DNA from 4 places in the Azospirillum sp. UENF 211521 genome. Region 4 is predicted to be linked to each of the others. Evidence: riboswitches for the same ligand, from Rfam matches in the RefSeq annotation. Region 4 holds a riboswitch; each other region holds the start of a gene.

Region 1 (7,779 bases), on a different contig from region 4:
GCTCCGGCGAGCGCGAACAGCTCCTCCGGCGCGGCGGCGATGCCCACGGTCTGGAGGAAGGCGCGGTAGGGCGCCAGCCCCGGCACCGCCTCGGCCAGCCGGTCCACCGCCACCACCGTCACCGTGCGGTTCAGCCCGCAAGGCGAGAGACCGTCCGCGGCGTCCGTGTAGGCGACCGCCCAGCTTCCCGCCGGATCGCCCAGCAGGGCGCGGCTGGGGTCGGCAAAGCCCTTCGTCTCCTCCGCGTTGCGCCAGGACGCGACGCTGCCCGCCTCGCCCATCGACAGAGGGCGGCGCGGGAACTTGCTGCCCAGCGCGTCCAGCTCGTGCGCCAGATAGCCGGCGAATTCACGCGGCGACACCCGCCCGCCGCGCTCCACGAAAAAGGTCTGGGGCGAGTAGCAGCCCTGCTGGTCGTAGCGCGCCACGTCGTAGGCCGCCTGCCGCGCCACCGCCCCCGCCTTCCCGGCGTCGAGCGCGGAGCGGGCGACCATGCCGAAGCTGATCTTGTGACCGTAGGGCAGGAAGCGCGTGGTGATCGGCACCCGCGAGCGGATGGCCTCCAGCGCGTCGTTGCCGCCATAGGCGACCACCGTGTCGGCGCGGCCCAGCCACGCGCGCTCCGTCGCTTCGTCGCCGCCCTTCCACCAGACGATGGCGATGCAGTCGGCCAGCTCCGGGTCGATCTCCGCCAGGATCTGCGCGAACCAGCCGGCGAACAGCGGCTCGGCGCTCGGCAGCTTGCCGACCGTGCCGGCCTTCACCAGCAGACCGGAAATCAGGCTCCACAGCGGCAGGCCCGGCACGTTGCCCGCCCAGACATGCAGCAGCAGTTCCGGCCCGAAGGCGCGGGCGAAGCCGCCCTTGGGCATCGGCTGGAAATCGTCGAGCACCGCCGGATTGGCGAAATCCTCCGCGATGAATTTCCGAAGCTCCGGCCCGCGGAAGGTCTTCAGATAGCCGGTCAGCCCCAGCCGGACCATCTCCGCGTCGTAGCCGGTGACCAGCGGCAGCAGACGTTCGGCCTTTCGCCGCCACGGGTCGCCGCGGTCGAGCAGCCGGGCGACGGCGCGGTCGATGGCGGCGGCGATCTCCGCCACGGTGCGGCTTTTCAGATAAGCCCGTGCGTTGGCGCGCACCCGCGTTGCCAATTCGGCGATCTGCGCCTCGCTCAGCACCGGCACCGCCACGTCGAGCGTCTCGGCGCCGCGCCGGAAGGTCAGCGTCCGCCAGTCCACCGCGTCGGCGGACAGCCCCGGCAGATGCCCGGCGCGCTCCATCAAGTCGCCCGCGCCGCTTTGAGGAAATCCTCGACCGCCATGGAGCAGCCCTTGGCGTCCGCCCCGTCGGCCCGGCCGAGAAGCTGGAAGCCGCCGTCCACCTCCACCCCCGCATCCTCGGTCAGGATGGCCGACGCGCAGTTGAAATGGGCCAGATCGTGATGGACCAGAACGCCGACGCTGCCGCGCGGCACCTCCTGCCCGGTCAGCGGGTTGATGACCCGGCTGCGGATCCAATGCGGGCCGGACTTCACCGACGGGCAGGCCTCGTTGCCGTCGTCGTAGAACTGGGTGCTCAGCTCCGTCATGCCGTACATGTTGATGCACAGCCGGCGCGGCACGCCGAAGGTCGCGGACAGGCGGCCGTAGAACTCCTCCGCCGCCATCTCGCGCGACTGGCCCTTGAAACCGCCGGTGTCGAGGACGCGGCTGCCCGCCGGCAGGGCGAAGCTCCGCCCCCGCTCGGCCAGCGCGTCCATCAGATGCACGACGCTGAAGCTCGCCCCCAGCAGGGCGTAGGGTTCGCCGGTGGCCTCGGCGCGGGACAGCTCGGCGATGGCCCCGTCCACGTCCAGCCCGGCGTCGGAGACGAAGTACCGGCTCTCCGCCGTCCCGAATTCGCTCTTGGCCAGCGCCAGATAATGGGCGAGCGAGGAGCTGGGCATCGCCTGCTCGGTCGGGAACAGGATGCCCATGCGCAGCCGCTCATACTCGCCCATGAAGCGGCGGCGGAAATTGACGGTCATCGAGCGGTCGTAGACCGCCAGCGTCGGATGGTGGCTCTTGCCCCGCACGCCCTTGGTGGTGCCGCTGGTCATGAAGACGTGCGGGCATTCCTCCGGCGGGCGGCCGCTCAGCGTCAGGTCCTTGAAGGCGCTGATCGGCACGGCGGGCACGTCGCGCCAGCTCTTCACCGTGCGCAGGGTGCGCGCGCGCTGGGTGGCGAAGCGGCGGTAGGGGGCGTTGGTCTCGAACTGGTGCGCGAAGACGGCCAGCGCCATGCGGTTGAACGCCTCCTCGTCCGCCTCTCCGGCGGCGATGAAGGCCAGCAGCTCTTCGACAAGTCGGGCTTCGGTCACGTCCGCACACCTTTTGCAACGCCAACAAACTGTTGCCGGGACAAGCGGTGTCTGGATGGAATGGGGGTACGCCGTGCCGCCCTTCAGTCCCGTCCCTACGCCGGTATGACCCGGATCAGGTTCGATGGGTCACCGCGTTGTCCGGATGAAAGCGCCGGACCGGCGGAGTCTCAGCCTCCTAGCGAGGCCCCCCAGGGAACATTCGCAAGCTAAGGGACCGGCCCCCGCCCGTCAAGGAGGTCGGGCTCTGAGACGGACTGCTCAAGGATGGCCGGCGCTCCGCCCGTGGCAGCCCCACAACCGCCGTGATAGGATCCGCGCCCGCGGGCGGCCGACGCCGGCGGCAGAACGGGGAACGGGATGGTGAGGATCGAGGACTGCACGCTGGTGTTCGCCGACACGGCGAACCACGCCCTGGTCGAGATGGCCATCCGGGACAGCATCGCCGCCTGCCGCTTCTCCAGCGTCCTGCTCCTTTCCGACCGCGACCCGAGGATTCCGGGCGTCGATTTCCACCGCATCGCCCCGATCAACGACATCGACGACTATTCGGACACCATCAACGTCCGCCTGCGCCGGCTGGTGACGACGAAGCATGTCCTGATCGCGCAGTGGGACGGCTTCGTCGCCGATCCGCAGGCCTGGACGGAGGCGTTCCGCGCCTTCGACTACATCGGCGCCCGCTGGGGCTGGTACGACGACGGCATGACGGTGGGGAACGGCGGCTTCTCCCTGCGCTCCGCCGCCCTGCTCGACCGGCTGCGCGACCTGCCTTTCGAAGCCGGCATCCCCGAGGACCACGTCATCTGCCGGACCGAGCGCCCGGCGTTGGAGAAGGCCGGCATCCGCTTCGCCCCGGAGGCGGTGGCCGACCGCTTCGCCTTCGAGCGGACGCCGGTGCCGGGACCGGCCTTCGGCTTTCACGGCCTGTTCAACTTCGGCAAGGTGCTGGGGGACCGCGCGCTGGAGGAGCGGATCGAGGTGATGGACGGCCCGCTCCTCGACCGGCGGGAGTACACGGACCTGATGACCAGCCTCGCGCTGTCCGGACGCAAGGCCCCCTTCGCCTCCATGGTCCGCAAGCTGGTGGCGCGGCGGGACGAGACGGTCCTGCGCTCCCAGATCACCGAATGGACGAGCGGTGCCGCGCGGGACTATGTGCTGGCCCTGGCCGATGCCGTGCAGACGACGGCGGCGCCGGGGTCGCGCTGGCCGGCGGTGGCCGCGCCGCAGCGCCGCCAGCCGAAGATCTACGACTGCTTCACCTTCCACAACGAACTCGACCTTCTGGAGCTGCGCTTCCGCGAGCTGTACGACACCGTCGACCAGTTCGTGATCGTCGAGGCCAAGCAGACCTTCACCGGCGCGACCAAGCCCCTGCATTTCATGGAGGAGCGCGACCGCTTCCTGCCCTTCCTGGACAAGGTGAAGCTGATCGTCGCCCCCGACTTCCCGGAAACCGACAATCCCTGGGTGCGCGAGCGGGCGCAGCGGAACGCCATCGCGCTCGGGCTGGACAAGGTGGAGCCGGACGACATCGTCGTCGTCTCCGACGTGGACGAGATTTTGCGCGCCCGCTCGCTCGCGTCGCTGCGCGACAGTTCGGCGATGATCGCCGGGTTCCGCGTGCCGCTGTTCTACTTCAAGGTCAACTTCATGAACGTGGAGGGCGAGAACTTCTCGGTCTTCCCCGTCGCCGTCCGCGGGCTGATGGCCCGGATGACCACGCCGCAGCAGATCCGGGAGAGCCGCGGCACGCTGGACCGCTACACCCCCGAGACCCGGCCCGCCTACGTGGACATCCTGCCCCACGCGGGCTGGCATTTCTCCTACATCGGCGACGACGCCGCCATCCGGCACAAGATCCAGAGCTTCTCGCACCAGGAGCTGAACCGCGACGACATCCTCGACGGCATCGACGTGCCGCGCTTCCTGGCGGAGGGCAGCGACCTCTTCAACCGTCCCGGCTACCGCTGGCAGTCCGTGGAGCTGAACGACTATTTCCCGGCGAACCTCCTGGGTGACCGCGAGCGCTGGTCGGACTTCATCGCCGAGGAGGTCGGCGGCCGGGTCACCTGGAAGTAGCCGGCGCTCTTTCCCCTACACCTCCCGCCGCAGCAAAGACAGGGCGGCCATCGCCATGACCTGCGCGGAATGGACCATGTCGTCGATGTCCACATACTCGTCCGGCTGGTGGGCGAGGTCGAGAATGCCGGGACCGTAGGCGATGCAGTCCTTGAGATGCCCGACCCGCGCGATGTGCTTCTGGTCGTAGGTGCCGGGGGACACCACCTGCGCCGCCGGGCGGCCCAGCACCGTCTCGATGGCCGCCCCCACCGCCCGTACCACCGGCGCGTCGGCGTCGGTCAGGGTGGGCAGGAAGGCCAGCACCTCGCGCAGCTCGTAATCGAAGCCGGGGCGTTCGCGGCGCAGACCCTCCAGGATGCCGACGATCTCCGCCCGCACCTCCTCCGGGTCCTCCTCGATCAGGTAGCGGCGGTCGATGACCATGCGGCAGCGGTCGGGCACCATCGGGCTGGGCAGGCCGCCATGGTCCTCGGGCTGGCCGCCGTGGATGGCGTTGATGTTCAAGGTGGACTGCCGGGCCCCCTCCGGGACCACCGGCATGGTGGTGCGCTTGGCGGCCAGACGGGGGATCAGCTCCGTCTCGATCCGGTGCAGCACGGCCCCCATGTGGCGCACCGCGCAGTTGCCGAGGAAGGGCATGGAGCCGTGGGCGACGCGGCCCTTGGTCTCGATCTCCGCCCACCAGACGCCGCGGTGGCCGATGCACACGCGGTCGACGTTCAGCGGTTCCGGGATGATGACGTGATCGACCCGCGGGCGGGAGAAGTAGCCGAGCGTGGCGAGGTGCCCGACCCCGCCGTAGCCGCCGGACTCCTCGTCCACCGTGCCGGAGATTTCCAACGCGCCGGGGAAAGGGATGCCGGCCTCCAGGATCGCTTCCACGGCGATGATGGAGGCGGCGATCCCGCCCTTCATGTCGCAGGCGCCGCGGCCGTAGACGCGCCCGTCCTTCACCACGCCTTCGAAGGGATCGACCGTCCAGCCCTGGCCGGCGGGCACCACGTCGATGTGGCCGTTGAAGTGCACGCAGGGGCCGGGCTCGCGCCCCTCGACGCGGGCGACGACGTTGGTGCGCGGGTAGCGGTCGCTGTCGCCCGGCGCGCCGTCGGCCCGCACATACTCCACGGCGAAGCCGCGCCCGGCCAGCCGTCGCCCGAGGAATTCCGCGCAGTCGGTGTAGACGTCGCCGGGCGGGTTCACGGTCGGGATGCGGATCAGGTCGCGGGTCAGCGCGACGAGGTCGTCGCGCCGCTCCGCGATGCGGCGGAACAGCGACTCCCGTTGATCGAGCGGCATGCATCCCCCCTGCGCACAATTGGTTGTGCGGAAGGATCGGTCATGCCGGCGCGCCTGTCGAGCGGTTCCGCGCCTCACTCCGCCGCATGATGCCGCAGCCGTCCGTCCTGATTGGCCTGCCCGTTGCGGAGCTGCTCCTCGTACCAGCGGCGGTGATGGTCCTTGGCCCAGTTCTCGTCCACCACGCCGCTGCCCATGGCGTCGAACGCGCCCTCCATGCCGATGGTGCCGATGTAGATGTGCCCGATGATCAGCGCGATCATCAGCGCGGCCACCACCCCGTGCGCCACATGCAGGATCTGCATGCCGCCGATCCCGGTGACGGCGAAGGGCATCATCAGCAGGAAGCCGGTGAGCGACAGCGCGAAGCCGCCGAACACCACCGCCCAGAAGACGCCCTTCTGACCGGCGTTGAAGCGCCCGGCCTCCGGATGCTCGCCGGACTTGCTCAACACGCCGCCGAGCGTCTTCAGCCAGACGAGATCGGCCTTCTCCGGGATGTTGTCGCGCACCCACAGCACGAAGATCATGAGCAGGCCAAGGACGAAGGGCACGCTGAAGAAATTGTGCATGTACTTGCTGGCCTCGGCCAGCATCGTGAAGTTCGGGTGGCCGATCAGCGGGATCAGCAGCATGCGCCCGAAGGTCAGGATCAGCCCGGTCAGCGCCATCAGCAGGAAGCTGACCGCCGTCGTCCAGTGGGCGAAGCGGTCCATGCCGCTGAAGCGCGGCACCGGGCGCCCCGACCGACCGCCCTGGATGCGGATGGTGCCGCGGATCAGGTAGAAGATCGCCAGCACCGCGATCGGCCCCAGAATCAGGGCGCCGGCGATGATCTTCAGCCAGACCATGCGGAACTCGCGCCACTCCCGCCCTTCCGGCTGGACCAGGACGCCCAGCTTCCCGTCGGGGATGCTGACCCGCCCGGTGAGCTTGCCGTCCGGCGTCTGGTAGAGCTGCACCTCGTCCTTCGAGGTCGGCGAGGTCGGCCCCGGCGTCTGGTAGAACTGCGCCTGCACCGCCGGGGCGGCGAGCAGCAGAACGAACAGGACCAGCAGGGGGCGCAGGAGCTTCGTCATGGCGCGTCCTTCCCTAGAGAGTGTGCGCTTTGCCTTGGCGGGGGCTTTGCGTTGGAATGCTGTTGCCCCCTCCCCGGCCCTCCCCCGCTGCGCGGGAGAGGGGGCTGTACACGAAGCGGCGGCAGTCCCCTCCACCGCGCCAGCGGGGGAGGGTTAGGGAGGGGGCAAAACCCCACCCGCTCAGCTCCCGCCGGTGCCCTCGCGGCCCGGGCTGAAGGCGTCGCCGCGGTCGTTCCGGCCATAGGCGGTCGACCAGCCCCAGGCGCCGGAGCCGTAGCCGCGGCGCACCGTCCGCTCCTTGTAAATGTCGGCTAGGACGTCCCCGTCACCGGCCATCAGCGCGCGAGTGGAACACATTTCCGCGCAGAGCGGCAGCTTGCCCTCGGCCAGCCGGTTGGTGCCGTATTTCTGGTACTCCTCCATCGTGTTGTCCTCTTCGGGACCGCCGGTGCAGAAGGTGCATTTGTCCATCTTGCCGCGCCCGCCGAAGTTGGTCGCTTGCGGGTACTGCGGCGCACCGAAGGGGCAGGCGTAGAAGCAATAGCCGCAGCCGATGCACAGGTCCTTCGAGTGCAGCACCACCCCGTCCGCCGTCTGGTAGAAGCAGTCCACCGGGCAGACCGCCGCGCAGGGCGGATCGTTGCAGTGCATGCAGGCCATGGAGATCGACCGCTCGCCCGGCACGCCGTCCTTCAGCGTGATGACGCGGCGCCGGTTGATGCCCCAGGGGATGTCGTGCTCGTTCTTGCAGGCGGTGACGCAGGCGTTGCATTCGATGCAGCGTTCCGCGTCGCACAGGAATTTCATGCGGGCCATGGTTGTCTGTCCTCCTTGCGCGTCAGGCCGGTTCGACGCGGCACAGCGTCACCTTGGTTTCCTGCATGAAGGTCATGGGGTCGTAGCCGTAGGTCGTCACCCCGTTGGCCGGCTCGCCCAGGACGATGGGGTCGGTGCCCG
Region 2 (7,779 bases), 370 kb from region 4:
TAGGACAGCACCGACGACACCCCGACCTCGAACAGCGCGATCAGCAGCGCGCCGGCCACCGCGCCCGGAACCGAGCCCCAGCCGCCGATGGTCACCGCGATGTAGGCTTTCAGGATCAGGTCGCCGCCCGCCGTGGGCGTGACGAAGTAGCGGTTGGCCAGCAGCAGCCCCGCCGCCCCGGCGAAGGCGGTGCCCAGCGCGAAGGTGATCAGGATCATCGCCGTCACCGGCACGCCGCAAGCCCGTGCCATCTCCGGGTCCTGGGCCGTGGCGCGCAGGCGGCGGCCGAGTTGGGTCCGCCCGAACAGCCATTGCTGCCCGGCGATCAGCAGAGCGGCGACGGCGATGATCGCCAGCGACTGCTCCGCCACCACCAGCCCGCCGAGGTCGAGCGTTCCCCCACCCAGGAGCGGCGGTGCCGCGCGCGGCTCCGGTCCGAACAGGACGGAGGCGCCGTTCTGCAGGATGATCCCCGCTGCGATGGTGCTGATGAAGACCGCCACCGGCGGACGGCGGCGCAGCGGCAGATAGGCCGCCGCTGCCAGCAGCAGCCCCAGCCCGGCCATCAGCACCAGCACCACCGGCAGCAGGAGCAGCCCGGGCAGCGGCAGATACCCCGGCAGATGCGGCGCCAGCGCCACGCCGAGCAGCCCGCCGGCCATCACGAGGTCACCCTGCGCGAAATTCACCGCCGCCGTGGCGTTCAGCACCAGCACGAAGCCCAGCGCGACCAGCGCGTAGGCCGCACCCAGGGCCAGACCGTTGACGAGAAGCTGCAGGGTGATCAAGACATGCTCACTTCACCATGCCGGTCACCACGCCGGTCAGGTTGTCGTAGCGCTTGGCGATCGCCGGCACGCGCGAGGCGCCGTCGTAGCAGACGATCACGGCGGAGTGCGCCATGTTGCCCTTGCCGTCCGACTTGTAGGTCATGGCGAGACCCTGGTGGGTCCCGGTGGACAGGGCCTTGCGCACGGCCTCCGCGTTCCCCGCCCCATCCTGCACCGCCGCCAGCACCATGCGGATGCCGTCATACTGGCCGAGCGCGAAGGCGTCCGGCTCCGCGTTGAAGGCGGTGCGGTAGGCCGTGGTGAAGGCTTCCACCTCCGGGCTGCCGCCGGAGATCGGCGAGGCCGCCGTCTCGGCGCACACGCCCTTCAGTTCGGCCGGTTCCAGAAGCGCCGCGGTGCTCGGCTGGTGCATGGCGGAACCGGCGACGATGGGCACCGCCACCCCGTTGGCGGCCGCCTGCCGGATGAACAGGGCGGTCGGGCCGGAATGCAGGTGCAGCACCAGCACGTCGGGCTTGGCCGCCAACGCCTTGGTCAGGACCGGCAGCAGATCCTTGGCGGCGGGGTCCACCCCCTCCTCGAACACCGGCTCGACGCCGAGCTTTTTGAAGGCCTGCTCCAGATGGGCCTTGCCGCTCTGGCCGTAGGCCGTCGTCTGGTAGATCACCGCCGGGCGCTTCCTGCCCAACTCCTCCGTCACGTAGCGGGCGTGAGCCTCCTTGGTCACGGCGTCGCCGGGGAAGAAGCGGAAGACCCAGGGGTTGCCCTGCTCGGTGATGCTCGCCGTGCCCGACACGGTGACCAGCGGAATCTTGTAATCCTGGGCCAGCGGCAGCATCGCCAGCATCTGCGTGCCCAGCATGCTGGCCGCCACCGCCGTGACCGTGCCGCCCGCCGCGCGCTCCAGCGCCGTGACCGCAGCCTCCGGCGAGGTGCCGGTGTCGATCACCTCCGACCGCACCGTCACACCCGCGGGCGCGTCCTTCAGCGCCAGGACGGCGCCGTTGCGCTGGCTCGTCCCCTCCAGCGACAGGAAGCCGGTCAGCGGCACCAGCACGGGGACCGAGGCATCGCCCGCCCGCGCCGCGCCGGACAGGAGGGACGCCGTAAAGACGGTTGCCGAGAGGATGGAAAGGAAGCGCCGCATGGATGTGTCTCCTCCTGCCCGGCGAAGAACCGCGCGAGGACGAGGAGGCCAGGGGTGTAGCGGCGGCACAGCCTCGAACGCTTGGCTCCCTTCGCTGGCATGACCCAGATCAGGTTCGATGGGTGTGGTCTCAGCCCGCCTTGCGGCAGGCACCCCAGCCGTTCGTGTGCACAGTGTGAGCCCGGCGCCCGGCTGTCAAGCGGCGGCCCGGCGCCTTTTCACAATTTCGCAACGCAACAGACACCGGAGAGTCGCGCTTCCCGTGGTTCCTTCCGCCGCCCCCGGCCCACGCCGGATCGTCGCCCCAACCGGAAAGTCGTCACGCAGCATGCGGCCCACCCCGTCGCACGGCACCGTCACCCTCCACCGCTTCGCCGCCGCGCCGGACGGCTGCGGGCTGCGGGCCGTCCTGTCGGGGCGCATCGACCACGCCGCCCTGCCGGGGCTGACGCCCCTGCTCCGCCGCGCCGCGGATGCGCGGACCCTGACCCTGCGCGTCGATCTGGGACGGGTGGAGTTCCTCGATTCCTGCGGCATCGGGATATTGCTGGCTCTGCGCAAGGCCGTGCTTGAGCGCGGCGGCGTCATCGCCTTCGAGAACCACCCGCCGCGCATCCGGCGCGTGCTGGAGCGCAGCCGGATCGTCGCGCTGACCGACCCGCCGCGTGTCGCGGACAGCGGCTTGACCTTCTCCGCCGCGGCCTGACCGATCAGTCGCCGCGGCGCCGCGTTTCCCGGTAGAGGATGTAGAGCCCGCTGGCGATGATGATCCCAGCCCCGGCCAGGACCGTAGGGGTCGGCACGTCGCCGAAGACCAGGAAGCCGAGCAGGGTCGCCCAGATCATCCCCGTGTATTCGAAGGGCGCCACCACCGCGGCGCGGCCCAGGCGGAAGGCCTGGGTCATCAGCACCTGCGCCGCCCCGCCCAGCGTGCCGACCAGAAGCATCAGCCACAGGTCGAACCCGCCCGGCTGCACCCAGTCGGGGATCGCCGCCACGCCGCTCACCACCGTGGTGGTCAGCAGCAGATAGACGACGATGGCGGTGTTGCTCTCCGTCCGCGACAGGCCGCGCACCGCGATCATCGCCAGCGCGTAGAAGAAGGCCGCTGCCACGCCCACGAGAATCGGCAGGAGCGGCGCGTCGGCCTCCGGGCGGGCCATCACCACCACGCCGCCGAACCCGACCAGCACCGCCGCCCAGCGCCGCCACCCCACCGGCTCGCCGAGCAGCGGCATGGACAGCGCCGTGATGAACAGGGGGCCGGCGAAGCTCAGCACATAGACCTCAGCCAACGGCAAGTGCTTGAAGGCATAGAAGAAGCAGCCCATCGACAGCAGCCCGGCGAGCGAGCGGAGGACGTGGGCGACCGGGCGCTGCGTGCGCATCCCGCCCCAGCCGCCGCGCGCCACCGAAATGCCGCCGACCAGCACCACCGCCACCACCGACCGCGCGAACATGAGCTGCGCCACCGGGTAGCCGCTGCTCAGATATTTGATGAGCGTGTCCATGCCCGCGAACAGGAAGATGGCCAGCACGAAGCAGCCGATAGCACGGCGGGTGTCATCGCTGGCGGCAGCGGCGGGAAGAGCGGCGGTTTGGGTCATGATTGCACAGTATCTGAGCAACCATGACGCTGCCCAATGCCGCAACCGCAGGTCTGGCCCGCGCCGCATCGCCTCGGGGGGCGTCGGCAATTCACGCTTCGTGAATCGCCGGGCGGACGTTTGGCGAAGCGAACCCGGCTTTTCGCGGATCGGCGCTGGTCCCATCCGGCGCATCGGACAGTCTGGCGGACATTTCCATCACACCAAGGGTCCGCCATGCTCCTGTCCAAGCCGATGCCCCAATCGATCCGCATCCTCGTCGGATTTTCGCCCTGGATCGCCTTCGGCGTTCTGCAGCCGGCGGGCCATGCGGCGGCCGTGCTGGCGGCGCTGCTGCTCAGCCTGGCGCTCTGCGCCCAGGATTGGCGGCGCGGTTCGCCGAAGGCGCCGGAACTGGTCGCCGCCGCCTTCTTCGCCGCGCTGCTCCTCAGCGGGCCGTTCGAGCGCATGGGGATGACCGTCCATCTCGCCCTGGCCGGCATGGCCTTCGCCTCGCTCGCGCTGGGCCGCCCCTTCACCCTGCCCTATGCCCGCGAAACGACTCCGCCCGGCCTGTGGCATCTGCCGCAGTTCGTCGCCATCAACAAGGCGGTCACCGCGCTGTGGGGTGTGGTCTTCCTGGCCGGCGCCGGCGGCTTCGCCATCGCGACCGAGGTCGGCGTCGTCACCTCGACCCTCGCCACCCTGGCCGGTATGCTGGCGACCCGTCGATTGCCGGACTGGCTGGTCGACCGGACCGTCGCCCGCCGTCTGGCCGAGCGGGAGCCCCACCGCTGGCCCGCCCCCGCCGTGCTCGGGCAGAAGGACGGTGTCGTCGTGGTGGGCGCCGGCATCGGCGGGCTGACCGCGGCGGCCCTGCTGGCGGAGGCCGGGGTCCGCGTCACCGTTCTGGAGGCGCACGACCGTCCGGGCGGCTATTGCTCCTCCTGGGACCGCAAGGTCTGGCTGCGCGACGGGTCGATGGGGCGATTCACCTTCGACGCCGGGGTGCACGACGTCAGCGGCACCCATCCGGATGGCCCGGTCGGGCATCTGCTGCGCACGGTCGGCGTGGCGGACCGCGTGCGCTGGCAGCCGGTGACCCGCGGCATCGTCCGGAACGGCGCCCTTCAGCCGCTGCCCGTCGACGCCGAGGGTCTGGCCGCCCTGATCGCGCGGGAGCATCCCGGCAGCGCCGCTGGGGCCACCGCCTTTCTGGAGGAGATGCGCGGGGTTTACCGCGACCTCTACCGCGGCTGCGCCGACACCGGCCTTCCCCACATCCCGCGCGACGTCGCGGCGATGCGCGCCTATCCGCTGGAGTGCCCGCAGGCCTTCCGTTGGCAGGACCGCGGCTTTCTGGAGATGCTGGCGCATTATGTGCCCGACGCCGGGGCTCGCGCCCTGCTGTCCAGCCTGACCGGCTACCTGTCCGACCGGCCGGAGCGGCTGGGCGCCACCCAGATGGCGCCGATTTTCGGCTATGTCTTCGACGGCGGCGCCTACCCGGAGGGCGGATCGCAGCGGCTCGCCGACGCTCTGGTCGAGGCGATCCGCGCCAAGGGCGGCGAGGTCCGGCTGCGCACCCCCGTCCGTCGCATCCTGGTCGAGAACGGCCGGGCCGCCGGGGTCGAGACCTTGGATGGAGAGCGCATCGCCGCCGCCGCGGTGATCTCCAACGCCGACGCCCGGCGGACCCTGCTGGAACTGGTGGGGGAGGAGCATCTGCCCGCCGGGAGCGCGGACCAATACCGCGCGCTGCGCCCCACGACCTCGGCCTTTCTGGTCACGCTGGCCCTGGACATACGCCCGGACCTGCCGGCGATGACCTTTCTGAGGGAGACCGGCTTGGCGCTGGCCCTGCCTTCCGCCCATGACTCAAATCTGGCTCCGTCGGGTTGCGCGGCGCTGACGCTGATGCGGCTGGACCCGGCGGGCGCCGCCTGGGACCGCTCCGCCCCCGACTACCGCGCGCGGAAGACACGGGAGGGCGACGCGATGATCGCCGCGGCCGCGGCCGTGATCCCGGATCTGGAGCGCCACATCCTGCACCGGCAGGACGCCAGCGCCGCCACCTTCGCCCGCTACGCCCACACGACGGAGGGGGCGATCTACGGCACCGATCCGGCGCTTCCCGCCAAGTCGCCGGTGCCCGGCCTGCTGTTGGCCGGTGGCGGGGTCTTCCCCGGTCCGGGGGTCGAGGCCTGCGTCATCTCGGGCCGCCGCGCCGCGGAGGCTCTGGTGGGGCCGGCGCGGGCGCGGCAGGCCGAGGACGGACGCCGTGCCGCGTGAAGCCGCCTCTTACAGCCGGATGCGGTCGGCGATCAGCGGTCCGGCCGGCGGAGCGCTGTCGGCCAAGGTGAAGGCGCGGCGGAGCAGCGCCGCCGCGTCCTCCGCCTGCGCCGCGCTGCGGGCGTGGACGACGGCGAGCGGGCGCTCCGCCGGTCCCACCGAAGCGCCCAGCCCGGCGACGTCGGCAAGCCCGACCGCAAAGTCGATGGGATCGGTCGTCTTGGTCCGCCCGCCGCCCAGGGCCACCACGGCGATGCCGACCGCCCGCACGTCGATGGCCGCCACCACGCCCGCCCGCTCGGCGAAGACCGGCTGGACGACGGGGGCGGCGTCGAGATAGCGGTCCGGCGCGTCCAGCAGGTCCGCCGGGCCGCCCAGCGCGTGGACCATGCGGGCGAAGCGCTCGGCGGCCTGCCCGCTCGCCATCGCCTGGTCGAAGCGGGTGCGGCCGGCGGCGGCGTCGGGGACCAGCCCGGCCAGCACCAGCAGCTCGGCGGCCTGGGCGGCGGTGACCTCGTAGAGCCGGGAGTCGGCCGCGCCGCTGCGCAGGATGTCGATGCACTCCCGCATCTCCAGCGCGTTGCCGGCGGTCAGGCCCAGCACCTCGTTCATGTCGGTCAGCAGCGCGACGGTGGGCAGCCCGGCGCCCTCGGCCACGGTGACGAGGCTGTCGGCCAGCTCCCGCGCCTTGGCGATGTCGGGCAGGAAGGCGCCGGAGCCGAACTTCACGTCCATCACCAGCGCGTCCAGCCCGGCCGCCAGCTTCTTCGACAGGATCGAGGAGGTCAGCAGGTCGATGGTCTCCACCGTCGCCGTCACGTCGCGGATGGCGTAGAGCCGGCGGTCGGCGGGGGCGATGTCGTCGGTGGCGCCGATCACCGCGCAGCCGACCTCCTTGACCACCCGTTCCAGCGTCGCCCGGTCGGGCTTGGCGCGGTAGCCGGGGATGCTCTCGAATTTGTCGAGCGTGCCGCCGGTGTGGCCCAGCCCGCGCCCCGAGACCATCGGCACGAAGCCGCCGCAGGCGGCCAGCGCCGGGGCGAGGATCAGGCTGACCTTGTCGCCGACGCCGCCGGTCGAATGCTTGTCGACCACCGGACCGGGCAGGTCGAGATGGTCCCAGCGCATCACCGTCCCGGAATCCCGCATGGCCAGCGTCAGTGCCACCCGCTCCTCCAGTGTCATGCCGCGGAAGAAGACGGCCATGGCGAAGGCCGCCGCCTGCCCTTCGGTGACGGAGCCGTCGGTGATGCCGCGCACGAAGGCGCCGATCTCCGCCGCGTCCAGGCGTGCGCCGTCGCGCTTCTTGCGAATCAGTTCCTGGGGAAGCATCCGTGCGTCCGTTCCGTGGTCTGGTCTGTCGCGCGGATCAATAGCCGGCGGCGGCCGGCTGGGCAACCGCCCCACCGCCCTTGCCGTCGCCCTTGCCGTCCTTCCCATCCTTGCCCTCGCCCTTTCCCTCACCCTTGCCGCCGCCATGGCCGGCGGTGGCGAGCAGCGAGTTCGAGCAGCGCCGACGCGCCGAAGCGGAAGGTCTCCGGCTTGGCCCAGCCCTTGCCCTGGATCGCGGTGGCAAGCGCCAGGAAGGCCGCCGCCCCATCGGCGTCGCGGATGCCGCCCGCCGCCTTGAAGCCCACCGGCTTGCCCGATTCATGGATGACGTGCAGCAGCAGCGCCGCCGCCTCCAGCGTCGCGGCCGGCTGCACCTTGCCGGTGGAGGTTTTCAGGAAATCCGCCCCGGCGGCGATGGAGTCGCGAGCGGCCCAGGCCAACAGCTCCGGATCGGGGAAGCAGCCGGACTCCAGGATCACCTTCATGGTCACGTCGGTCCCGCAGGCCTCGCGGCAGGCGCGGATCACGTTCATCGGCTGGGTGCGGGCGCCGTCGATGAAGGCGCGGTAGGGAAGCACCACGTCGATCTCCTGCGCGCCGTCCTTGATGGCCGCCTTGGTCTCCGCCGCCA
Region 3 (7,779 bases), 550 kb from region 4:
GAATGCTCTTGCCGATCCCTTCGTTCCCCAGCCGCACGCAGCGGACGGGCAGGCCGGCGCCGTCCTCCCGCACCAGCCAGTCCGGCAGGACGGTGACCCCGCGCCGGGCGGCGACGAGCTGGAGCATCAGGTCGGTCGTCTCCGCCGTCTTGTGGCGGAGTGGCCGGCAATGCGCCGGGACGAGGAAGCGGGTGTAGACGTCCAGCCGCTCCAGGCCGACCGGGACGGTGATCAGCTCCTCCGCGCGCAGGTCCTCGGGCCGCGCCACGCCGCGCGCGGCAAGCGGATGCGTCTCATGGACCACGAGGACCAGCTCATAGTCGAAGACCGGCGTGAACAGCACGTCGGGGGTTTCGATGGGGTCGGGTGTGATCAGCAGATCGATCTCGTTGTCGAGCAACGCGCCCAGGCCATCGAAGCGGAAGGCGGTGCGGACCTCGAATTCCACATCCGGCCATTGCGTGAGGTAGCGGGCGGTCATCCGCATCAGCCAAGCCTGGCAGGGATGGCATTCCATGCCCACCCGGAAGGCCCCGCGGCGCCCCGACGCGAAGTCGGCAAGAGCCCGTTCGGCGTGCTCGAACTGCGGCAACAGGCGCTGCGCCAGCGACAAAAGATGCTGCCCGGCCTGGGTGAAACGGAGGCTGCGCCCCTTCTTCATCCAAATCTCCACGCCGCAGCGCTCCTCGAACTTGCGCACCGTGTGGCTCAGCGCCGACTGGCTGAGGTTCAGGCGTTCGGCGGCGGCGGTGACGCTGCCCGCCCGATCCACCTCCCGCAGGATCGCGAGAATCTGGCGGTCAAGCATTCATGATCCCCATTCATCCAATCATGAGAAAATACCATTTTCATTCATGATGGCGGGTCAGTAGGTGTGGGGCAACCGTCACCGAACGATTCCCGGACACCGATATGAGCCAAGCCGACCCCACCCCTCATGCACAGGGCCTTTACCCTCACGGGACGGCGAACGTTCTGCGGCTGGCGACCGCGCAGGCGCTGGCCGGCGCCAACGCGGTGGTCGTCTACGCGACGGGGGCCATCGTCGGGAACACGCTGGCGCCGAGCCCGGCACTCGCCACGCTGCCGCTCTCCATCTTCGTCGTGGGCATGGCGGTCTGCACCATTCCCGCCGGGGCCATCGCGCGGCGGCACGGGCGGCGCGCCGCCTTCCTGGTGGGGACCGGCTGCGGCGTGCTCGTCGGTCTGCTGTCCGCCCTGGCGGTGCTTTTGGGGTCTTTCTGGCTGTTCTGCGCGTCGATGATTCCCGGCGGCGCCTACGCCGCCGTGGTCCTGTCCTTCCGCTTTGCCGCGACCGATTGCGTCGAACCGGAACGGCGCCCGCGGGCCATGTCGGCGGTGATGGCTGGGGGGGTGTTCGCCGGGGTCATCGGGCCGCAGCTCGTCACTTTCACGATGGATGTCTGGCCGCCGTACCTGTTCCTGGCGACCTTCCTCGCCCAGGCCGCCGTGGCGGCGCTGTCCGCGCTGGTGCTGGCCGGCGTGCGGCTGCCTATGCCAACCGCCGCCGAGGCCGCCGGAGGCCGCCCGCTCGGCGTCATCGTGCGCCAGCCGCGATTCATCACCGCCGCGCTGTGCGGAGTCGTCTCCTATCTTCTGATGAACTTCATCATGACGGCCGCCCCGCTGGCGATGCGGCTGTGCGGCCTGTCGCAGGAGGCGTCCAACCTCGGCCTGCAATGGCACGTCATCGCCATGTACGCCCCGAGCTTCGTCACCGGGCGTCTGGTCGAGCGGTTCGGCGCGTCGCGCATCGTGTTCGCCGGACTGGGCCTGATCGCCGCCTCCGCCGTGGTGGGGCTGGGCGGCGTCGACGTGACGCATTTCTGGGTCAGCCTGATCCTGCTGGGTGTCGGCTGGAACTTCGGCTTCCTCGGAGCCTCCGCCCTCGTTCTGGAGTGCCATCGGCCGGAGGAGAAGACCCAGGTGCAGTCGCTCAACGACTTCATCGTGTTCGGCACGATGGCGGTGGGGTCCTTCGCGTCGGGCGGGCTGCTGGCCGCCTTCGGTTGGGATTCGGTGCTGTGGGTGTCCTTCGTGCCGCTGGCGGCGGCCATTGCGGCGCTCGCCGTCACCGCCTCGTCCCGCGCCGCCTCCGCGGCCGCCTGAGGCCGTTCGCCCCCTCCCTTCCGCGATTGCGCAGAGTGCCGACGGGTCCCGCCTTTCGGGCGGGGCCACCCCTGCCGACGATCCGGTTTTCGAAAGCCCGAAAAATTTTTGGATGAAAAGCGCAACACGCCAAAAGTTCGTGTTGCCAACAATCGTGTCTCTGGCATACCATATGCCGTATCTGGAGCGCCACGAACGCAGGGACGGCGAGACCGGCTCTCCAGCTCATCATTGAACCATGACTCACATCGGCACGGAACAAGGCCGCCCATGACGCGGCGATGCGGACGCTCGCTCGGACACCGCCTCGCCGGCTCAAGGGGACCCTCATGCCCGGTATCAAAGCGTCGCAATCCCACGGGAGGGAATGATGGTTGGATCGACAGAATCCCAGAGGCCAGCTTTTAACAGTTCCGGCGGCTCGCAGGCGCCCATCTCCGACGGCGCGCGCTGGATGCAGATTGTCGTCGGCATCGTCTGCATGGTGGCCGCGGCCAACATCCAGTACGCCTGGACGCTGTTCGTGCCGGAAATCCAGGCCACCCATGGCTGGACCCGCGCTTCGATCCAGACCGCCTTCACCGTCTTCGTCGTCGTCCAGACCTGGCTGACCCCCATCGAAGGCTACTTCATCGACCGTTACGGCCCCCGCGCCATCGTCGCCTTCGGCGGCGTGATGACCGGCCTCTCCTGGATCGTCGACAGCTACGCCGGCTCGCTCGGCATGCTCTATGTCGGTTCGGCCATCGGCGGCATCGGCGTCGGCTGCGTCTACGCCACCTGCGTCAACAGCGCCCTGAAGTGGTTCCCGGACAAGCGCGGCCTCGCCGTCGGCCTGACCGCGGGCGGCTACGGCGCCGGTTCGGCCGTGACCATCCTGCCGATCGCCAACATGATCCACTCCTCGGGCTATCAGGCGACCTTCTTCTGGTTCGGCCTGCTGCAGGGCACGATCATCCTCATCGCCGCCTACTTCCTGCGCGCCCCGCAGAAGGATCAGGTCAAGGCCTCGACCAAGGTCCTGCAGTCCCGCCGCGACTACACGCTGAAGGAAGCGCTGCAGACGCCGGTGTTCTGGGTCATGATGCTGATGTTCATCTGCACCGTCTCCGGCGGTCTGATGGCGGTGGCCCAGCTCGGCGTGATCGCCCACGATCTGGGCGTGAAGGAAGCCCCGATCAGCCTGTTCGGCATCACCATGGCGGCTCTGCCCTTCGCGCTGATGCTCGACCGCGTGATGAACGGCATCTCCCGTCCGCTGTTCGGCTTCGTCTCCGACCACATCGGCCGTGAAGCGACGATGTTCATCGCCTTCACCTTCGAAGGCCTCGGCATCCTGATGCTCAGCCGCTTCGGCCACGACCCGATCATGTTCCTGATCCTGTCGGGTCTGGTGTTCCTGGCCTGGGGCGAAGTGTACAGCCTGTTCAGCGCCACCTCGGCGGACACCTTCGGCACCAAGCATGCGGCGAAGATCTACGGCGTGCTGTACTGCGCCAAGGGCGTCGCGGCGCTGCTGGTCCCGCTGGGCAACCTGCTGATGGAGGCCACCGGCACCTGGGCGACCGTGCTCTACATCTGCGCCACCATGGACCTCATCGCGGCCTTCTGCGCCATCGCGGTCCTGCGGCCCATGTTGCGCAAGCACCATGCCCGAAACGCCGAACTCGCCGCCCAGCAGGGCACGGGTGGGCTGGCGGTGCAGCCCGGCCACTGATCGGCCCGCGAAGCTCCAGGTTTCGTATCTCGGACGACTTTATCTCGGATGACGGCCGCCGCGCGCACCCCGCGCGGCGGCCTTTTTTCATTCCAGGAAGAAGGGACGGTTGTGGCCCTCGCCGGACTGGTTGAAGCGGTCCGACGACCAGAGGCCATCCGGCTGCTCGTCCTGCGGATCGGCATTCCACTCGTCGTCCTCCCGCATCAGCAGGGTCAGGCCGTGGCCCATCAGGCCGGCCAGAGCGACGAAGGCGATCAATTGGGATTCGAGCATGGGATGGGCTCCGGGCTCTCGGGAGGGGGCGTTGCTTTTTGTTGTTGTGATGCATCGTAGCGGCCCGGCTCAGGCTGCGCAATAGGATTTTGTATACCAGATAATGGATACCAGAATCGCGTCGCTTGCATTGATCGGGTGGGATTCGCCGTGAATCGCGACTTAAATCGCATTGACGTGGGTGGGGCGGATGGTTCAGCATGGCGACGTTCCAAGGGGAGCCCCATAGCACGGGGCTGAGATGATGCCGTAAGGCGCCGAACCCTTTGAACCTGATCCGGGTCGTACCGGCGTAGGGACAGGAACAAACGGGCCACGGTCACGCGCACCCCATCGCGCACCCCTTTATGGGGACCGCTCCGGTCGTCCGTTCTGCCGCTCCGTCACACCCGGGTCTCCAACGATCCTATGTGCGATGGAGATCCACAGCAGATGCCCGACACTCTTCCCCCCGCTTCCCAGAAAGCCGCGCCGTCCGACCATTTTTCGGTGACGACCGGCCCGCTGCCCTCGTCCAGCAAGGTTCATGTGGCCGGGGAGCGCTTCCCCGACCTGCGCGTGGCGATGCGCGACATCCATGTGGGCGGCGGCGAGCCGCCGGTGCGCGTCTACGACACCTCTGGCCCCTACAGCGATCCCGCCGTGCAGACCGACATCCGCCGCGGCCTGGCGGAGCTGCGCCGCTCCTGGATCGAGGCCCGCGGCGACGTCGAGGCCTATGAGGGCCGCGAGGTCCGTCCGGAGGACGACGGGCTTCGCGTCGGCGAGACGCGCGCCGTGCCCGTCTTCGACCGCGCAGGGCGCCGTCCGCTGCGCGGCAAGCCGGGCCGGACGGTCACGCAGATGGCCTACGCCCGCGCCGGCATCGTCACGCCGGAGATGGAGTACATCGCCGTCCGCGAGAATCTGGGCCGCCAGCGGCTGGCCGAAGCGGCGGCGCGGGACGGCGACGACTTCGGCGCCTCCATCCCCGACCATGTGACCCCGGAGTTCGTCCGCGACGAGGTGGCGCGCGGGCGGGCGATCATCCCGTCCAACATCAACCACCCCGAATCGGAGCCGATGATCATCGGCCGCAACTTCCTCACCAAGATCAACGCGAACATCGGCAACTCCGCCGTCGCGTCCTCGGTGGGGGAGGAGGTCGACAAGATGGTCTGGTCGATCCGCTGGGGCGCCGACACCGTGATGGACCTGTCCACCGGCCGCAACATCCACACCACCCGCGAATGGATCCTGCGCAACAGCCCGGTCCCCATCGGCACCGTGCCGATCTATCAGGCGCTGGAGAAGGTGGGCGGCAAGGCCGAGGACTTGACCTGGGAGATCTTCCGCGACACGCTGATCGAGCAGGCGGAGCAGGGGGTGGACTATTTCACCATCCACGCCGGCATCCGTCTGGCGCACATCCCGCTGACCGCGAAGCGCACCACCGGCATCGTGTCGCGCGGCGGCTCGATCATGGCGAAATGGTGCCTGTCCCACCACCGCGAGAGCTTCCTCTACGAGCGGTTCGAGGAGATCTGCGAGATCATGAAGGCGTACGACGTCGCCTTCTCGCTGGGCGACGGGCTGCGTCCCGGCTCCATCGCCGACGCCAACGACGCCGCCCAGTTCGCCGAGCTGGAGACGCTGGGCGAGCTGACCAAGATCGCCTGGAAGCACGACGTGCAGGTGATGATCGAGGGGCCGGGCCATGTGCCCATGCACAAGATCAAGGCCAACGTCGACAAGCAGCTGGCGCTGTGCGGCGAGGCGCCCTTCTACACGCTCGGGCCGCTGACCACGGACATCGCGCCGGGCTACGACCACATCACCAGCGCCATCGGCGCCGCCATGATCGGCTGGTTCGGCACGGCGATGCTCTGCTACGTCACGCCGAAGGAGCATCTCGGGCTGCCGGACCGCGACGACGTCAAGGTGGGCGTGGTAACCTACAAGATCGCCGCCCACGCCGCCGACCTCGCCAAGGGCCATCCCGGCGCCCAGGAACGCGACGACGCCCTGTCGCGCGCCCGCTTCGAGTTCCGCTGGCGCGACCAGTTCCACCTGTCGCTCGACCCGGAGACGGCGGAGCGCTTCCATGACCAGACCCTGCCGGCGGAGGGGGCGAAGGTCGCGCATTTCTGTTCGATGTGCGGGCCGAAATTCTGCTCGATGAAGATCACGCAGGAGGTGCGGGACTACGCCAACTCCGGCATGGCCGAGATGTCGGAGAGCTTCCGCGCCAAGGGTGGGGAGATCTATCTGGAGGAGGGGCAGGCGGCGGACTGACCCCCGAATCGAAAAGGGGACGCCCTCGCGGGCGCCCCCTCGCTTCGGCTCCTTCCCCAAGCGGGGGGAAAGGGGAAAAGAGCGTCAAGGTGTTGCCGTCACGCTCCGGCCGCTGCGCGCGTCCAGCGACCCGGCGGCCATGCGGTTGCGCATCGGGCGCAGGACGAACAGCGCCAGCACGGCGGCCAGCGCGTTGACCGCGGCGGCCAGCAGGAAGACCGCGTGCCAGCTTCCCGTCGCGTCGGCGATGATGTTGGCGAAGGGGATCAGCAGCGCCGCCGTGCCTTTGGCGGTGTAGAGCAGCCCGGCGTTGCTGGCGGCGAACTTCGACCCGAAGGTGTCGGCGCAGCAGGCGGGGAACAGGCTGTAGATTTCGCCCCAGGCGAAGAAGACAAGACCGGTCAGCAGCACGAAGGCCACCGGGTCGCGGCCGTAGAGGCTGAGCGCGACGATGCCCACCGCCTCGATCGCGAAGGCGATGAACATGGTGTTCTCGCGCCCGATGTGGTCGGACACCCAGCCGAAGAAGGGGCGGGTCAGCCCGTTCAGCACCCGGTCGATCGACAGGGCGAAGGTCAAAGCGGGCAGGGTCAGGCCGAGGATGCTGACCGGCGCGTGGGCCAGCCCAAAATCCTGGGCGATCGGGCCGAGCTGGGCCGTCGCCATCAGCCCGCCGCCGGCCACCATGACGAACATGGCGTACATGACCCAGAAGACCGGGGTGCGGACCATCTGGCTCGGCGTGTACTGCCGCTGTGCGGGCGGGGCGGCGAAGCCGCCGCGGGCGAGGGGAGCGGAGGGCGGGGCGACCAGCAGCCAGGCGAGCGCGAAGACCACCAGACCCTGGCCCAGCCCGAAGGCCATGAAGGTCGCCTCGTAGCCCGAGGTCTCGATCATCGTGGCGATGGGCACCACCGTCAGGGCGGAACCCGCTCCGAAGCCCGCCGCGGTGATGCCGGCGGCCAGACCGCGCCGGTCGGGGAACCATTTCAGCGCGTTGCCCACGCAGGTGCCGTAGACGGCGCCCGCCCCGATGCCGCCGATGGCCGCCGCGACGTAGAGCACGAGCAGCGAGTCCGCCACCGCGTTCAGCGCCCAGGAGGCGGCGCAGAGCAGCGAGCCGAACAGCACGACGATCCGCGGGCCGAAGCGGTCGACGAACCAGCCCTCGACGGGCACCAGCCATGTTTCGGTGACGATGAAGATGGTGAAGGCCACCTGGATGGCCGCACGGCCCCAGCCGTGCTTGTCGTCGATGGGTTCGACGAAGAGGGTCCACCCGTACTGGAGATTGGCGATCATCGACATGCAGATGACGCCGGCAAGCAACTGCATCCAACGCCCGCCGACAGGCAGGGCGCTTTGCGCACCGGTTTGGCGCA
Region 4 (7,779 bases):
GAACTGTACGGCCACCCCGTCGCGGTGGTGCTGATCCTCGGCGCCACGGCGGTCGCCCTGCTGCTGGCCGCGGGCGTGCTGGCGGCGGCGCTGTGGGGCGCCGCGCCGGGCCGGCGGACCAGCGAGGACCCGCGCCGTTTCATCCGCCTGTTCACCGGACTCGCCGCCGCGGGATCGCTGGTTGCCATCCTGTGGAACGGGCTTCCCGCCCTGCAGGTGCCGGCCTGCGGTTAGCCCAACCGCCTCATTCCGGAATCAGGCGCCGGTAGAGGTGCCACGTGGCGTGGCCGAGCACCGGCATGACGATCACCAGCCCGACGAAGGCGGGCAGCGAGCCGAGCAGCAGCCCTCCCGCCACGATCAGGCCCCAGAGCGCCATGGGCTCCGGATTCTTCAGCGTCGCGCGGACGGAGGTGCGGATGGCCGTCGCCACCCCGACCCGGCGGTCCATGAGGAGCGGGAAGCTGACCACGCTGATCGCCAGCGCCAGGACGGCGAACAGGAAGCCGACCCCGACTCCCAGCACGATCATCGCCCAGCCGGCACGGGTGGTGAACAAAGCGTGGGCGAAGGCGCTCCAGCCCTCCGGCGCCAGCGGGGCGAGGGTCGCCATGTAGATGAGCTGCGCCGCCACCAGCCACAGCAGGAACACCGCGGTCAGGATCGCCCCCATCGCCAGGATCGCGCCGAAGGCCGGGGAGCGCGCCACCGCGAAGGCGTCCGCCCAGGACACGCGGTCGCCCCGCTCGCGCCGGCGGCTCATCTCGTAAAGGCCGACCGCGGCGAAGGGGCCGATCAGCACGAAGCCGGAGGCCAGCGGGAACAGCAGGTGCAGCGCGTCCCCGTCGAGCAGCAGCTCGGCCAGCAGCAGCCCAACCAGCGGGTAGATCAGGGCGATGAACAGGACGTCGGTCCGGCAGGCCATGAAATCATGGAGCCCCCTCCGCAGCGCGTCGCGCAGGTCGTCGCCGCGGATGCGCCGCACGGTCGGCTCCAGCGCCGCCCGTTCCCGCGCCGGCGGGGCGATGGCGTGGCCCGCTTCGGCCAGGCCGTGGGACCAGGATTTGAAATGGGCCGCTCCCCATTCCGCAGGGTTTCGGATGGTCATGTCCGTTCCTCCCGAACCGTTCGTTCAGGGGGTGCGAGCCCGCCCGTGCCCGGTCGCGGCCTTCGCTGTCGCGGCCCGGCGGTCACAGGAGATCCCGCGCCCCGCCATGCAAGGGATGATACGCCGACGAATGGTTGGCGGCACTGTTCATTGGGGGAGGGGAGGGCGCAGGGCGGCGGTGGGTTTTCCGGAACCGGAGCCTGTCCTATTGTCCTTCGCCTCATGGAAACGACACCGGGGATGGGAATGGCGGACGAGGAAACCCGCAAGGCCGTGCTGGCCCGCGTTCATGGCAAGGTGCAGGGGGTGTGGTACCGCGGCTGGACCGTGGACACGGCCAATCGGCTGGGGCTGGCCGGCTGGGTGCGCAACCGCGGCGACGGCACGGTGGAGGCGCTGTTCGCCGGCCCGGCGGAGGCCGTGGACCGGATGCTGGAGGCCTGCCGTCGCGGCCCCTCCGCCGCCATCGTCAGCGACATCGCCGTCGAGCCGGCCCGCGATCCCGGTCCGGGCGTGTTCGAGCAACGCCCGACGCTGTGACGGCGGGGGATGGTTAGCGTTCTGTTAGTCCGGCGGGGATAGGCTGTCGGGTGTGGATGAGGGGTCGGATCGCCTTGCCCCCACCCCGGCCCTCACCCGCGGCGCAGGGGAGGGAGATATTCGCGGAGCGGCGGCAGTCCCCTCCCCTGCGCGGCGGGGGAGGGTTAGGGAGGGGGCACGCGGATCGGGATGAGCGGCAAAAGGCCAAAATCTGCGCTTCTGCACCGCGCCACTCTGAGCCTCCTGCTCCTCAGCGTGCTGGCGACCGGAGCCGCCTGGGCCAAGGGGCCGCTCGACCGGACGGAGCCGGGGCACATGCCGCCGGTGCCGCCCGGCGGCTACGACCTGCCGTTGTCGCCGCCGGTGGTCCAGTTCCCGCTGCCGCCGCAATGGGTCACGATCCGCTCCACCCAGGACTGGCGGCACGCCGGAACCTTCGAGAAGGAACTGAGCAAGTCCTGCGCCTCCCGCCAGTTCCGGGAGCAAATGCCCATGCGCTACCGCGCCATTTTCAAAGGCGAGGTCCTGGGCGTCGCCTTCGGCCACGGCCTGAACCTGCACGACCCGAAGAAGCAGGCGAACCGCAAGCTGATCTATCTGTTCCGCAACGGCGACAGCACCGGCTGCACCATCGTGTCGATCACCAACGAGGATCTGCGCGTCCTCAACGACGCGCAGGCCAGCGGGGCGCAGCCGAAGCGGTAGAGGTCACTCCTCTGCGGCGGCGCCGCCGAAGACCTCCGCGAAGCTGGCGATCAGGGCGGCGTCCACATCCTCCATGGCGACGAGATGGCCGAGCGCCACGATGGAGGTCACGCCATGCTCGCTGATGCCGCAGGGGACGATGCCGGCGAAGTGGGACAGGTCCGGTTCGACGTTCAGGGCGACGCCGTGGAAGCTGACCCAGCGGCGCACCCGCACGCCGATGGCGGCGATCTTGTCCTCCTGGCCGGGGGCGCCGCCGTACGGCTGCTTGTCCACCCAGATGCCGACGCGACCCTCCCGCCGTTCGCCGCGGATGTTGAAGGCGGCCAGCGTGCGGATCAGCCACTCCTCCAGATCCTGGACGAAGGCGCGGATGTCGGCGCCGCGCGTCTTCAGGTCCAGCATCACATAGGCCACGCGCTGCCCCGGCCCGTGGTAGGTGAACTGCCCGCCGCGCCCGGCCTGATAGACGGGGAAGCGGCCCGGCTCCAGCAGATCCTCCTCCCGCGCGCTGGTGCCGGCGGTGTAGAGGGGCGGGTGCTCCAGCAGCCAGACCAGCTCTGGCGCGGTGCCGGCGCGGATGGCCTCGACGCGCGCTTCCATCTCGGCCAGCGCGTCGGGGTAGGGGACGGGCGTGTCGCTGATGCGCCATTCCACCGTCCGCACCGGGGTGGGAACGGCTTCGTCACGGGCATCGGGAGCGGGCGGAACGGGGGCGGTGAGGTCGGTCATGTCGACGTTATGAACTTTCTTTGGCAAAAACGCGAGACGCCGCTTGATCGGTTGTCGGGGATCTGCTATTCCCCCGCTCCACCCGATGACGGGAGTGATCCCGACGTCGGTTCTACCAGCCTTGTGCGGTCGTGGCGGAATTGGTAGACGCGCAGCGTTGAGGTCGCTGTGGCAGAGATGCCGTGGAAGTTCGAGTCTTCTCGACCGCACCATCCCCCCGAAACGGGGGATTTGGCAAACAAACGAAAAGCCCGCCGGTCCATCGGACCACAGCGGGCTTTTTCGTTTTCGGCCCATTTCTTTCCGGGCCGTTGTTCCTCAGCGGAACTCCACATACTGGTCGAGCGCCACGCGCCGCATCGTCTGCACGATGTAGGGCTGCGCGTTGTGTACCGTCACCAGCCCCTTGGCGTCGCGGCAGCGGTTGGCGAGGACGAACAGCATGCCGATCGCCGCGGAGTCGAGAAAGGTCATGTAGCGCAGGTCCAGCCGCACGTCGGGCCGCGCGCCGATGTCCCAGTCCGCCAGCAGGTCGTGGAACTTGCGGCTGTCGTCGTAGGTGAAACGCCCCGACAGCATGATCCCCTCCTGACCGTCGATGTCGGTGTAGGCGTACTCCATCGTCACATCCGCTGGCCGGTGGTGTCGGTTCTTCTCGGGCTGCGCGAGGTGAAAAGCCCCGCGCCCATTATGGGTGCACGAATTGTGAAGCCCGCGCAAGCAATTGCGCGCGGGGCCGGAGGGCTTGGAACGGTCCGCCGGGCTGGACAAAACGGTGGCACACCTATATTCGGTGGTCGCCCCGGCGGGAACCCGCGAGGGCTCCCCACCAACCCGCAAACGCCGGTGCGCCATGGTCGGCCGATCGCAGGGCCATGCCGTCACGCCGCATTGCCATCGTGAAGGGAGGGTGCCGCCATGCACACCGACCGCCAGGAACCGGATCGTATCCAGGACGATGTGCCGCACCCGGCCGAACGCCCCGACCCGCCCCGCGAGGACGGCGAGGAGGAGCGCGCCTACGGTGTGGAGCCGGAGTTTGTCGAGGAGGTCGTCGAACGGCTGCACGCCGGGCGGCGCGACGAGCTGCGGGCCGAGCTGGACACGCTTCATCCCGCCGACATCGCCGACCTGATCGAGCAGCTCGGCCACGACGACCGCGAGGCGCTGATCGGCGTCCTGCGCCCCGACTTCGACGGCGAGGTGCTGAGCTACCTCAACCACGATCTGCGCGAAGAGATCGTCGAGCTGTTCGAGCCGAAGGAACTGGCCGCCGCCGTCGCGGAGCTGGACACCGACGACGCCGTCGACGTCATCGAGGACCTGGACGAGGACACCCGGCGCGAGGTGCTGGAGAATCTGCCGGCCGCCGACCGCGCGCTGGTCCAGGAGAACCTGACCTACGACGAATACACCGCCGGCCGCCTGATGCAGCGCGATCTGGTGGCGGTGCCGCAGTTCTGGACGGTCGGCAAGACCATTGACTATGTCCGCGCCGCCACCGACGAGCTGCCGGAGGATTTCTACGACATCTTCGTCGTCGATCCGATGCACCGGGTGGTCGGGGCGGTGCCGCTGTCGCGCCTGCTGCGCCAGAAGCGGTCGGTCCGCATCGCCGATCTGGTGACGGAGGAGGTGGACACCATCCCCGCCACCATGGACCAGGAGGAGGTGGCGAACCTGTTCCGCCAATACGCCTTGGTCTCCGCCCCGGTGGTGGACGCCGGCGGGCGGCTGATCGGCGTCATCACCGTCGACGACGTGGTCCACATCATCGACGAGGAGGCCGAGGACGACATCGGCAAGCTTGGCGGCGTCGGCGACACCTCCATCTACCGCTCGGTTCTGGAAACCTCGCGCTCGCGCATTTCCTGGCTGGGGCTGAACCTGTTCACCGCCTTCGCGGCGGCGGGCGTCATCTCGCTGTTCGAGGCGACCATCGAGCAGATCGTGGCGCTGGCCGTGCTGATGCCGATCACCGCCTCGATGGGCGGCAACGCCGGGACCCAGACCCTGACCGTGGCGGTGCGCGCCCTGGCGACGCGCGAGCTCTCGTCCTCCAACGCCCCCCGCGTGGTGGGCAAGGAGGTTCTGGTCGGTCTGCTCAACGGCGCCGTTTTCGCCACGCTGGTGGGGGCCATCGCCGCGACGTGGTTCGAGCCGATGATCGGCCTCGTGATCGGCTGCGCCATGGTCATCAACCTGTTCGTCGCCGGGCTGTGCGGGGTGCTGATTCCCATCGGGCTGGACCGGCTGGGCGTCGATCCCGCGGTGGCGAGTTCGGTCTTCCTGACCACCATGACCGACGTCATCGGATTTCTGTCCTTCCTGGGGTTGGCGTCGCTTTTGTTGTTGTGACCAACGAAAAGGGGCTTGCCAAAGGCGGCTCTCTTCCGGATGATCCGGGCATTGGCTGGGGTGCCGTGCGGGATGCGCTCGCGCGGCTGAGATCACACCCATCGAACCTGTCTGGATAATGCCAGCGAAGGGAGCCGCCGCATGGTATCCGCGCCCTTATCTGATTCCGCTCTTTCCGCTTCTGGAAGGCCCACCGTCGCCGTGGTCGGCGCCGGGGTGATCGGCCTGTCCATCGCCTGGAGGCTGGCCGCCGCCGGCTGCCGGGTGGAGGTCTTCGACCGTGGCGCTGCCGGCCGGGGCGCCAGCCACGCCGCGGGCGGCATGCTCGCCGCCTGCGTGGAGACCGAACCTGGCGAAGAGAGCCTTCTGCCGCTGACCCGCGCCTCGCAGGACCTGTGGCCCGCCTTCGCGGCGGAGCTGGAGGCCGCCTCCGGCATGGCGGTGGACCTGCGCGACGAAGGCACGATGGTCATCGCGCTGAACGCCGACGACGCCGCCAAGGTGCGCTTCCTGCACGACTTCCAGACCAAGCTCGGCCTGCCGGTGGAATGGCTGAGCGGGGCGGAGGTGCGGCGGCGCGAGCCCTATCTCCAGCCGGGCGTGGCCGGTGCGCTGTTCTGCGCCGGCGACCATCAGGTGGACAACCGCAAGGTCGCCGCCGCCCTGCATGCCGCCGCTTTGCGGGCCGGTGCCGTGGTGCACGAGTATGCAGAGATCGGCCGCATCGAGGTCCGTGGTGGTCGCGCCGTTGGCGTCCAGGTCGGCGACCGGCTGTTCGAGGCCGACCATGTGGTCCTGGCCGCCGGGGCGTGGTCGGGCTGGATCGACGGGCTGTCCCCGGCGGTGCGGCCGCCGGTGCGCCCGGTGAAGGGCCAGATGCTCTGCCTGCGCATGGACGCCCGGTTGCCGCTGCTGCGCCATGTGGTGTGGACGCCCGGCACCTACCTGATCCCGCGGCTGGACGGGCGGCTGCTGGTCGGCGCCACGACGGAGGAGCGCGGGTTCGACGACCGGCTGACCGCCGGGGGCCAGTTCGCCCTGCTGGAGGGGGCGTGGCGCGCCCTGCCGGGCATCGCCGAACTGCCCATCGAGGAGGCATGGGCCGGCTTCCGCCCCGGCACCCGCGACGACGCCCCGATCCTCGGCCTCTCGGAGGTGGAGGGGCTGGTCTACGCCACCGGGCACCACCGCAACGGCATCCTGCTGACCCCGGTCACCGCGGATTCGGTGGCGCGGCTGGTCCTGACCGGGGAAAGCGATCCGGTGATCCTCCCCTTCGCGCTCGACCGCTTCGCCCAGCCCAGGGGAGCCGCGGCATGAGCGCCCGCATCCGCGTCAACGGGCGGGAGGAGGAGCTGAACGTTCCGACCGTCGCCGCCCTGCTGGCCGACCGCGGTATCGCCGCGGGGACTCGCGGGGTCGCCGTCGCTCTCAATGGCGCCGTCCTGCCGTCCCGCCGCTGGGATGAGACGGCCCTGTCCGCGGGCGACGCCCTGGAGATCATCCGGCCCGTGCAGGGCGGCTGAACCTCTCGCCCGCCACGTCCCTTGATCGTTTTTCCCGCAAAGGCGGCGCCCAATCCCTCTCCCGTCCCGGGAGAGGGTGCCCGCGCAGCGGGCGGGTGAGGGTCGTGCAAGGATCAAGGCGCTGATCCTCGGCGGCACCCTCACCCTTCCCGCGCTTCGCGCGGGCCCCTCCCCTCTCCCGAGGCGGGAGAGGGGATATCAATCATCGAGGAAACACCCATGAACGACACGCTCACCATAGCGGGCCGCGAGTTCCGCTCGCGCCTGTTTCTCGGCACCGCCGGTTATCCGAACCAGCAGGTCATGCTCGACGCGCTGGAGGCCAGCGGCAGCGAACTGGTCACGCTGGCCATCCGCCGCATCAGCCTGGACGGCTATTCGGAAAGCCTCGTCGACGTCATCGGCGACCGCGCGGGGCTGCTGCCCAACACCGCCGGCTGCCTGACCGCCAAGGAGGCGGTGCTGACCGCGCAACTCGCCCGCGAGGCGCTGGGTGTGGACTGGATCAAGCTGGAGGTCATCGGCGACCGCGAACTGCTCTACCCCGATGTGGAAGAACTGCTGCGCGCGACCGAGGAGTTGGTGGGTGACGGTTTCACCGTTCTGCCCTACTGCAACGACGATCCGGTGACCTGCCGCAAGCTCGCCGACCTGGGTGCTGCGGCGGTGATGCCGCTGGGCGCCTTCATCGGCTCGGGGCTGGGCATCCGCAACCCGCACGCCATCGAGACGATCTGCGCGCGCAGCCCGGTGCCGGTGGTCCTAGACGCCGGGATCGGTACGGCGTCGGATGCCGCCCTGGCGATGGAG

Evidence for each region. Region 4 has a riboswitch for thiamine pyrophosphate ahead of thiO (glycine oxidase ThiO). Riboswitches for the same ligand answer to the same signal wherever they lie in the genome.
Region 1: it holds a riboswitch for thiamine pyrophosphate, as region 4 does, so the genes downstream of both, ACWPN5_RS24010 (LuxE/PaaK family acyltransferase) here and thiO (glycine oxidase ThiO) in region 4, are expected to answer to the same signal.
Region 2: it holds a riboswitch for thiamine pyrophosphate, as region 4 does, so the genes downstream of both, ACWPN5_RS05695 (ABC transporter substrate-binding protein) here and thiO (glycine oxidase ThiO) in region 4, are expected to answer to the same signal.
Region 3: it holds a riboswitch for thiamine pyrophosphate, as region 4 does, so the genes downstream of both, thiC (phosphomethylpyrimidine synthase ThiC) here and thiO (glycine oxidase ThiO) in region 4, are expected to answer to the same signal.

Annotation. Positions count from the first base shown of each region.
Region 1 covers NZ_JBSNCF010000002.1:1,598,361-1,606,139, reverse strand. The annotation lists gene ACWPN5_RS24015 (acyl-CoA reductase) at 1-1,280, opposite strand, end outside; gene ACWPN5_RS24010 (LuxE/PaaK family acyltransferase) at 1,280-2,359, opposite strand; TPP riboswitch at 2,434-2,563, opposite strand; gene ACWPN5_RS24005 (DUF5672 family protein) at 2,720-4,444, shown strand; gene ACWPN5_RS24000 (acetylornithine deacetylase/succinyl-diaminopimelate desuccinylase family protein) at 4,460-5,743, opposite strand; gene ACWPN5_RS23995 (formate dehydrogenase subunit gamma) at 5,818-6,822, opposite strand; gene fdh3B (formate dehydrogenase FDH3 subunit beta) at 7,003-7,638, opposite strand; gene ACWPN5_RS23985 (formate dehydrogenase subunit alpha) at 7,661-7,779, opposite strand, start outside.
Region 2 covers NZ_JBSNCF010000001.1:1,225,718-1,233,496, reverse strand. The annotation lists gene ACWPN5_RS05700 (branched-chain amino acid ABC transporter permease) at 1-788, opposite strand, end outside; gene ACWPN5_RS05695 (ABC transporter substrate-binding protein) at 796-1,938, opposite strand; TPP riboswitch at 2,008-2,105, opposite strand; gene ACWPN5_RS05690 (STAS domain-containing protein) at 2,267-2,644, shown strand; gene ACWPN5_RS05685 (DMT family transporter) at 2,649-3,545, opposite strand; gene ACWPN5_RS05680 (FAD-dependent oxidoreductase) at 3,762-5,816, shown strand; gene deoA (thymidine phosphorylase) at 5,826-7,148, opposite strand; gene deoC (deoxyribose-phosphate aldolase) at 7,277-7,779, opposite strand, start outside.
Region 3 covers NZ_JBSNCF010000001.1:2,148,026-2,155,804, forward strand. The annotation lists gene ACWPN5_RS10035 (LysR family transcriptional regulator) at 1-808, opposite strand, end outside; gene ACWPN5_RS10040 (MFS transporter) at 913-2,130, shown strand; gene oxlT (oxalate/formate MFS antiporter) at 2,585-3,847, shown strand; gene ACWPN5_RS10050 (hypothetical protein) at 3,935-4,123, opposite strand; TPP riboswitch at 4,328-4,440, shown strand; gene thiC (phosphomethylpyrimidine synthase ThiC) at 4,556-6,397, shown strand; gene oxlT (oxalate/formate MFS antiporter) at 6,482-7,779, opposite strand, start outside.
Region 4 covers NZ_JBSNCF010000001.1:1,595,443-1,603,221, forward strand. The annotation lists gene ACWPN5_RS07480 (hypothetical protein) at 1-234, shown strand, start outside; gene ACWPN5_RS07485 (DUF2189 domain-containing protein) at 245-1,108, opposite strand; gene ACWPN5_RS07490 (acylphosphatase) at 1,355-1,648, shown strand; gene ACWPN5_RS07495 (hypothetical protein) at 1,838-2,353, shown strand; gene lipB (lipoyl(octanoyl) transferase LipB) at 2,357-3,085, opposite strand; tRNA gene ACWPN5_RS07505 (tRNA-Leu) at 3,211-3,297, shown strand; gene ACWPN5_RS07510 (STAS domain-containing protein) at 3,404-3,706, opposite strand; gene mgtE (magnesium transporter) at 4,004-5,443, shown strand; TPP riboswitch at 5,490-5,593, shown strand; gene thiO (glycine oxidase ThiO) at 5,585-6,763, shown strand; gene thiS (sulfur carrier protein ThiS) at 6,760-6,969, shown strand; gene ACWPN5_RS07530 (thiazole synthase) at 7,189-7,779, shown strand, end outside.